Regions from separate parts of the Terrabacter koreensis genome, predicted to be linked through region 2. Evidence: riboswitches for the same ligand, from Rfam matches in the RefSeq annotation. Region 2 holds a riboswitch; each other region holds the start of a gene.
What was found. A riboswitch is a leader RNA that binds a small molecule or an ion and turns the genes downstream of it on or off. The one in region 2 is predicted to bind S-adenosylmethionine.

Region 1 (2,191 bases), on a different contig from region 2:
GCTGTCGGCGCGACAGTTCCTCGTCAACGACGCGCTGGTGGCCTGGGGCGGCCTGCTGCACGGTGAGATCGAGGGATTCGGGCTCGAGCACTGGTTGCCGGCGGTGGTCGGCCCTCTGGGCGACAGGGAGTTTCGCGATGCCCTCGTCGGGTGGCTCTGCCCCGGTGCGTCCTCGCTCGAGTCGCTCCCCGACGAGCTCGTGACGATGCTGGAGGTGTTCCTCGGTCCCGACCTCCGGGTCTTCTCTGCGACGCCGGCGGGCCACGTCGGGTCGACGGGCTCCGCCGGCCGCCTGGACCCGGAGGGTTGGGACGACTGGGACCACGCTGCCGCGCCGCGCCTGCTGCTCTCCCGGCTCGAGGCGGTGTGCCGCATGACGCCGGCCGCCCACGCCGCCCCCGTGCTGTCGCTGCTCGCCTCGCTGGCCTGGTGGTCCGGTGACGGGGCCCGTGCCGGCATCGCGGCCGACCGGGCGCTCGAGCTGGAGCCCGACAACCGCCTGGCCGGGCTGGTCCGGCAGTCGCTCGACCACGGCCTTCGCCCGCCGGCCTGCGCCTGAGTGGGGCGACCGTCACGGTGTCCTGCGGACCCGGTGGTCGTCGCGTCCAGGTCGTGGACCGGAGCCTCGGCTGCCGCATCGGGCTCGGTTATGGTGGGTCCAGGTCATGAGTGCCAGCGACAAGCCCCGGCTCGCTGGTCGGCAACCCTCCTTCGCGGTGGGGTGCCCCGGGTGAAGACCTGGCCACACCCGTCCCGGGTGTGCGCAAGCGCGAAGAGCGAGGAGTGCCTTGATGACCGTTACCCACCGGACGCAGAGCACGCGACGCCTGACGCGCCCAGCCGCCGCTCCCGGCTCCGCTCCGGGCTCCGCACCCTCTGTCGACTCCCGTCGCGTCGGGCACGAGCAGGCCCACGACGAGTCGTCGCGACGGCAGCGGACCGACGGCGCGTGGCGTGACGGCGACCCGGTCGGCCGGCGGCAGTTCGCGACGATCGGCGACGTGGAGCTCGAGCGCGGGGGACTGGTGCCCGACGTCCGTCTCGCCTACGAGACGTGGGGCCGGCTCAACGAGGCCAAGGACAACGTCATCCTCGTCGAGCACGCGCTGACCGGCGACAGCCACGTCGTGGGCGAGGCCGGCGACGGTCACCCGTCGCCGGGGTGGTGGAACTCCCTCATCGGCGCCGGCCGCACCGTCGACCCCGACGAGTGGTTCGTCATCGCCGCGAACGTGCTCGGCGGCTGCCAGGGCAGCACCGGCCCCGCGAGCACGGCTCCCGACGGAGAGGCCTGGGGGAGCAGGTTCCCCTATGTCACCGTGCGAGACCAGGTCGCGGCCGAGCGGGCGCTGCTCGACCACCTCGGCATCCGCCGGCTCGCCGCGGTCGTCGGCGGCTCCATGGGCGGGATGCGGGCCATCGAGTGGGCGGTCACCCACCCCGCCGACGTCGACCGCTGCATCGTCCTCGCGTCGACGGCGTACGCGACGGCTGACCAGATCGCCTGGTGCCAGCCGCAGCTGCTCGCGATCCGCAACGACCCGGACTTCGCCGGGGGCGACTACTACGCGGGCGACCGTCGGCCCGATGCCGGGCTCGGTCTCGCGCGTCGCATCGCCCACATCACCTACCGCACCGAGACCGAGCTCGACGAGCGCTTCGGCCGCGAGGCCCAGCTCGGCGAGGACCCCCTCCGGGCAGGTGACCGCGGCCGCTTCGCCGTCGAGTCCTACCTGGACCACCATGCCGGCAAGCTCGCCCGCCGCTTCGACGCCAACTCCTACCTCGTGCTCACCGAGGCCATGAACTCCCACGACGTCGGACGCGACCGTGGCGGCGTCGCCGCGGCTCTCGCTCGCGTCGAGGCGGACTGCACGATCGTCTCCGTCGACACCGACCGGCTCTACCCGCCGCGGCTGTCCGACGACCTGCACTCGGCGCTGCGCCGCTCGCACCGCGAGCACATCACGTCGGCGTTCGGCCACGACGGCTTCCTCATCGAGGAGGAGCAGGTGGGCCGCATCGTGCGCGACGCGCTCGAACGAAGGCCGCACGACCACGCCTGAACCCTGCTGCGGGCCGGGCGTTTCGGCTCGTCCGCGGCGGTGCCGGCCAGGCTCCGCGCGGCACGCGCCGTGTGACGTGATTTCGGGTACGGTGCGAGCACTGCTTGTTTCCGTCCCAAGGAGGT
Region 2 (2,191 bases):
CCGCTGCCCCTCGTCGACCGAGAGGATGCCGCCACGGATGATCTCCGCCGCGTACGCCGCCTGGTGCAGCGCGAGCCCGAGCACGGCCGCGCCGAGCGCCCCGAAGAGGTCGTTCGTCGCGACACTGCCGAACGACGGTCCGAACGGCAGCCCGAACGAGATGCTCTGGTACAGGTAGGCGATGTTGAACCAGAAGAGCAGCTGGACGATCAGCGGGATCGACCGGAAGGCCCAGATGTAGGCCCACGCCACGGAGCGCAGAAAAGCGTTGGGCGACAGGCGCATCGCTGCGAGCACGACGCCGAGCACGAAGCCCGCGACGGTGCCGAGCACGGTGAGCTGGATCGTCGTGCCGAGCGCCTTGATGACCGTCTCGGTCGCGAAGTAGCGGGCAAAGGTGGGCCAGTCCCAGCCGGGGTTGGTGGCGAGGCCGTTGACGAACATCGCGACGAGCACGGCGACGGCGGCCACCCCCACCCAGGTCCAGGGGTTGCGCCGGGGCACGACGGTCAGGGCCGGCGCGTGGTCGGGACGGGTGGTTGGCGGCGGCGCCGCAGCGGGCTGCTGGTCCGTGGCGACGGGGCGCACGGCCGAGGTGGTGGTCACGAGGGCTCCTGAAGGGTGCGTCGAAGGAACCGCCGACCACTCGGGTGGGCCGGCGATGCACGGGCGAGACGAGTTGCGGCGCAGCGGCCGTGCGGGGTTGCCGCGCGGGCCTGCGCCGGGAAAGGCCGGCCGAGGTGGTCGGCGGCCGCGTCGGTCGGTCGTCAGCGACGACAGAGCGCGCTGGACACGCGGAGCAGGTCGACGTGGCGACGCAGCACCAGCCAGGTGCTCGTGGTGCGCGCCATGACGGCTCCTCGGGTCCGGGACCCGATCACCTCGAGTCCGCGCTTGCCGTCACCTGCTTGGCGACGGCCTGGTCCTCACCCGGAGCACCCCGCCGCGGAGGAGGGTTGCTGTCCAGCGAGCCGGGGCTTTGCACTGGAGCTCTTGACCTGTCGATGACACTACGAACCAGCCCCAAGACCGTCAATCGGCGCAAATGACCGCTCGGGGCAGCCCTCACCGATGAGGCCATTCGCGCAGTTTCTCCGAATCATGTTGCGGCGCAGTCACATTCGCGAAGTCGAGGGAGACCCGCCGGGCATCAATTCCTATTGAATGAGTCGGAAATACGGGCGCCAACTTCTTGCATGCTGAGACGCCGGTCTCTCCGCACGGCTACGCGGAACGCTGGCAGACCATGAGCGCGTTGCCGTCCGGGTCCTCGAACTGGACGAAGAACACGCTGCCGATGTCCTCCACGTCCGAGGTGATCCTGACCTCGAGCCGCCGCAGGTGCGCGACGGTGGCGACCATGTCGTCGGTCCAGAAGAAGAAGCGCGGTGGCCCGTCCGCGGTGAAGTCGGGTCGGTTGGCATCGAGGCACAGCCTCGGACCGTCGTCGACGGGGATGTCGAGGATCGTGCCCTCGTGCGAGGCCGCAGGGGCTTCGAAGCCCAGGACGTCGGCATACCAGCGGGCCGAGCGCCCCATGTCGCTGACCGGGACGAACACCTGACCGACGTGCCTGCGGATGGGCGACTGCATGCCGCGGAGACTACCAATCGGCCGGGCTGCCCCCTTCTGCGGTGCCTCTCGGGTGACGGGCCGTGCCGGACGCACGAGGGCCCCGGACCGTGGTGGTCCGGGGCCCTCGGGTCAGGCGACGAGTGGCGTCAGTTGCCCGTCAGCTTCTCGCGAAGCGCGGCGAGCGCCTCGTCGGAAGCCAGGGTGCCCTCGGCCGGAGCCGGAGCGTTGCGCTGGCCACGGTCGGCGCGGTCGGCGTCACCCGAGTCGGCGACGTCGCCGGTCGCGGACGAGTAGGACGTCGCGGAGCCGGCGTTGGCCGCAGCCTCGGCGTCGGCCTTCGTCGCGGCGTCGACCTGGGCCTTGTGGGCCTCCCAGCGAGCGTGGGCCTCGGCGTACTGACGCTCCCACTTCTCGCGCTGGGCCTCGAAGCCCTCGAGCCACTCGTTCGTCTCCGGGTCGAAGCCCTCGGGGTACTTGTAGTTGCCCTGCTCGTCGTACTCCGCAGCCATGCCGTAGAGGGTCGGGTCGAACTCCGACACCGGCACGGACTGGTCGTTGGCCTGCTTGAGCGAGAGCGAGATGCGACGACGCTCGAGGTCGATGTCGATGACCTTGA
Region 3 (2,191 bases), on a different contig from region 2:
CGTCCCGCGACGGGGCGAGCACCGCCTCCTGCACCGCCGCGACGTCCGCATCCGGCAGCTGGACCGTCTCGGACGCGACCTGCACCGCCCGGTAGAGCCACGTGCCGCCCTCACGCAGCGCAGCCAGCAGACGCCGGTGTCGCCGTGGGGCTGTCGCGAGCGTCAACCGGCGCCCGACCTCCCCGGCCCCGACGCCGGTCGCGAGCGCGATCTCCTCCGCGACGACCCGCACCGGCGAGACCAGCGCCGCGGCCCGCCGCGAGGACCCCGCCGGCAAGGCTTGGATCTGCTGCTCCGCGATCGTGTGCAACGCCCCGTATGCAGCCATCAGGTCCGCCTCCACGCGCGCCTTCACGGCCTCAAGCGCCTCGACCCGCGCCATCACCCGCTCACTCGCCCGCAGCAGCGTCTCGGTCACCTCGACCGACCGGGCCCGCTCGTCGACCAGCACCCGCCCGCACCGGTGACCCGAGGCCGCCGGCTCGTACTCGACGTCACGAAGCCAGGACCAGAGGGACCGCGGTGCTGCGACGTACGGCATACGGCCACCTCCCCTGTCTGCTCGTTACCCTACCTCGAGTAGAACAAATGTTCGACCACATGGCAAGGGGTTCGACACATCTGTGGACAACGAGTTCGACTGCGCCACAGTGCGACTCGCGCCACGCGCACCGCGCTGCTTCGGTGTGCGCGAGAAGGTGCGTCCACGATGAGGACACGCGCTCCCACCTGCCGGACGCGCGTACGTACACTCGCGAGTAGGTCATGAGTGCCAGCGCCAAGCCCCGGCTCGCTGGCCGGCAACCCTCCCACCGCGGCGGGGTGCCCCGGGTGAGGACCTGGCCCGTTGACGCCATCCGGCGCTCGGGCAAGCGCGGAGAGCTCCTCTCCCGCACCGACCCGTCGGTGCGCCGGCCCGATCACCCGTCACGGGCCCGGTCATCGACACGACTGAGGAAGAGCACACGAGAGATGACCGAGCCCAACTGGTCCTTCGAGACCAAGCAGATCCACGCCGGCCAGAGCGCCGACAGTGCCACCGGGGCGCGCGCCCTGCCGATCTACCAGACCACGAGCTACGTCTTCAACGACACGGACCACGCGGCGAACCTGTTCGGGCTCAGGGAGTTCGGCAACATCTACACCCGCATCATGAACCCGACGACCGACGTCGTGGAACAGCGCATCGCCGCTCTCGAGGGCGGCGTGGGCGCGCTCCTCGTCGCGTCGGGCCAGTCGGCCACCACCTTGGCCCTGCTCAACATCGCCGAGGCCGGTGACCACATCGTCGCGTCGCCGAGCCTCTACGGGGGCACGGTGAACCTGCTGAAGTTCACCCTGCCCAAGCTCGGCGTCCAGGTGAGCTTCGTCGAGGACCCGACGTCGATCGACTCCTGGCGCGCGGCCGTGCGGCCCAACACCAAGGCGTTCTTCGGCGAGACGATCGCCAACCCCAAGGCCGAGGTGCTCGACATCGAGGCCGTGGCCGGTCTCGCCCACGAGGTCGGCGTGCCGCTCGTCGTCGACAACACCATCGCGACCCCGTACGTCATCCGCCCGATCGAGTGGGGCGCCGACGTCGTCGTGCACTCCGCGACCAAGTACCTCGGCGGCCACGGCACGTCCATCGCGGGCGTCATCGTCGACGCGGGCCGGTTCGACTACGCCAAGGACGCCGAGAAGTTCCCCAACTACAACACGCCCGAGGAGAGCTACCACGGCCTCGTCTTCGCGCGTGACCTCGGCGTCGGCAGCCCGCTCGGCGCCAACCTCGCCTACATCCTCAAGGCCCGCGTGCAGCTGCTGCGCGACCTCGGCCCGTCCGCGGCGCCGTTCAACGCGTTCCTCATCGCGCAGGGACTCGAGACGCTGTCGTTGCGCATCGAGCGTCACCTGGAGAACGCGGCCAAGGTCGCGGCCTACCTCCAGGGCCACGACCAGGTCGAGCGCGTCGTGTGGGCGTCCTTGCCCGACAACCCTTCTCACGCGAACGCGCAGAAGTACGCGCCCCGCGGGGCAGGTGCCGTGCTCTCCTTCGAGATCGCCGGCGGACTCGAGGCGGGCAAGAAGTTCGTGGAGGCGCTGACGCTGCACAGCCACGTCGCGAACATCGGCGACGTGCGCTCCCTCGTCATCCACCCGGCGTCGACGACCCACTCGCAGGGTCCGGAGGAGGACCGTCGGGCCGCGG

Region 1: linked by a shared signal. The riboswitch ahead of metX (homoserine O-acetyltransferase MetX) and the one ahead of ACYVNR_RS18400 (putative leader peptide) in region 2 are both predicted to bind S-adenosylmethionine.
Region 3: linked by a shared signal. The riboswitch ahead of ACYVNR_RS00640 (bifunctional o-acetylhomoserine/o-acetylserine sulfhydrylase) and the one ahead of ACYVNR_RS18400 (putative leader peptide) in region 2 are both predicted to bind S-adenosylmethionine.

What each region holds. Positions count from the first base shown of each region.
Region 1 covers NZ_BAAGQU010000002.1:405,677-407,867, forward strand. Annotated here, with positions in the region: gene ACYVNR_RS02250 (DUF4192 domain-containing protein) at 1-559, shown strand, start outside; SAM riboswitch class IV at 662-776, shown strand; gene metX (homoserine O-acetyltransferase MetX) at 792-2,066, shown strand.
Region 2 covers NZ_BAAGQU010000011.1:141,835-144,025, reverse strand. Annotated here, with positions in the region: gene ACYVNR_RS18405 (amino acid ABC transporter permease) at 1-606, opposite strand, end outside; gene ACYVNR_RS18400 (putative leader peptide) at 768-851, opposite strand; SAM riboswitch class IV at 886-999, opposite strand; gene ACYVNR_RS18395 (VOC family protein) at 1,225-1,593, opposite strand; gene rpsA (30S ribosomal protein S1) at 1,722-2,191, opposite strand, start outside.
Region 3 covers NZ_BAAGQU010000002.1:58,478-60,668, reverse strand. Annotated here, with positions in the region: gene ACYVNR_RS00645 (13E12 repeat family protein) at 1-541, opposite strand, end outside; SAM riboswitch class IV at 762-881, shown strand; gene ACYVNR_RS00640 (bifunctional o-acetylhomoserine/o-acetylserine sulfhydrylase) at 973-2,191, shown strand, end outside.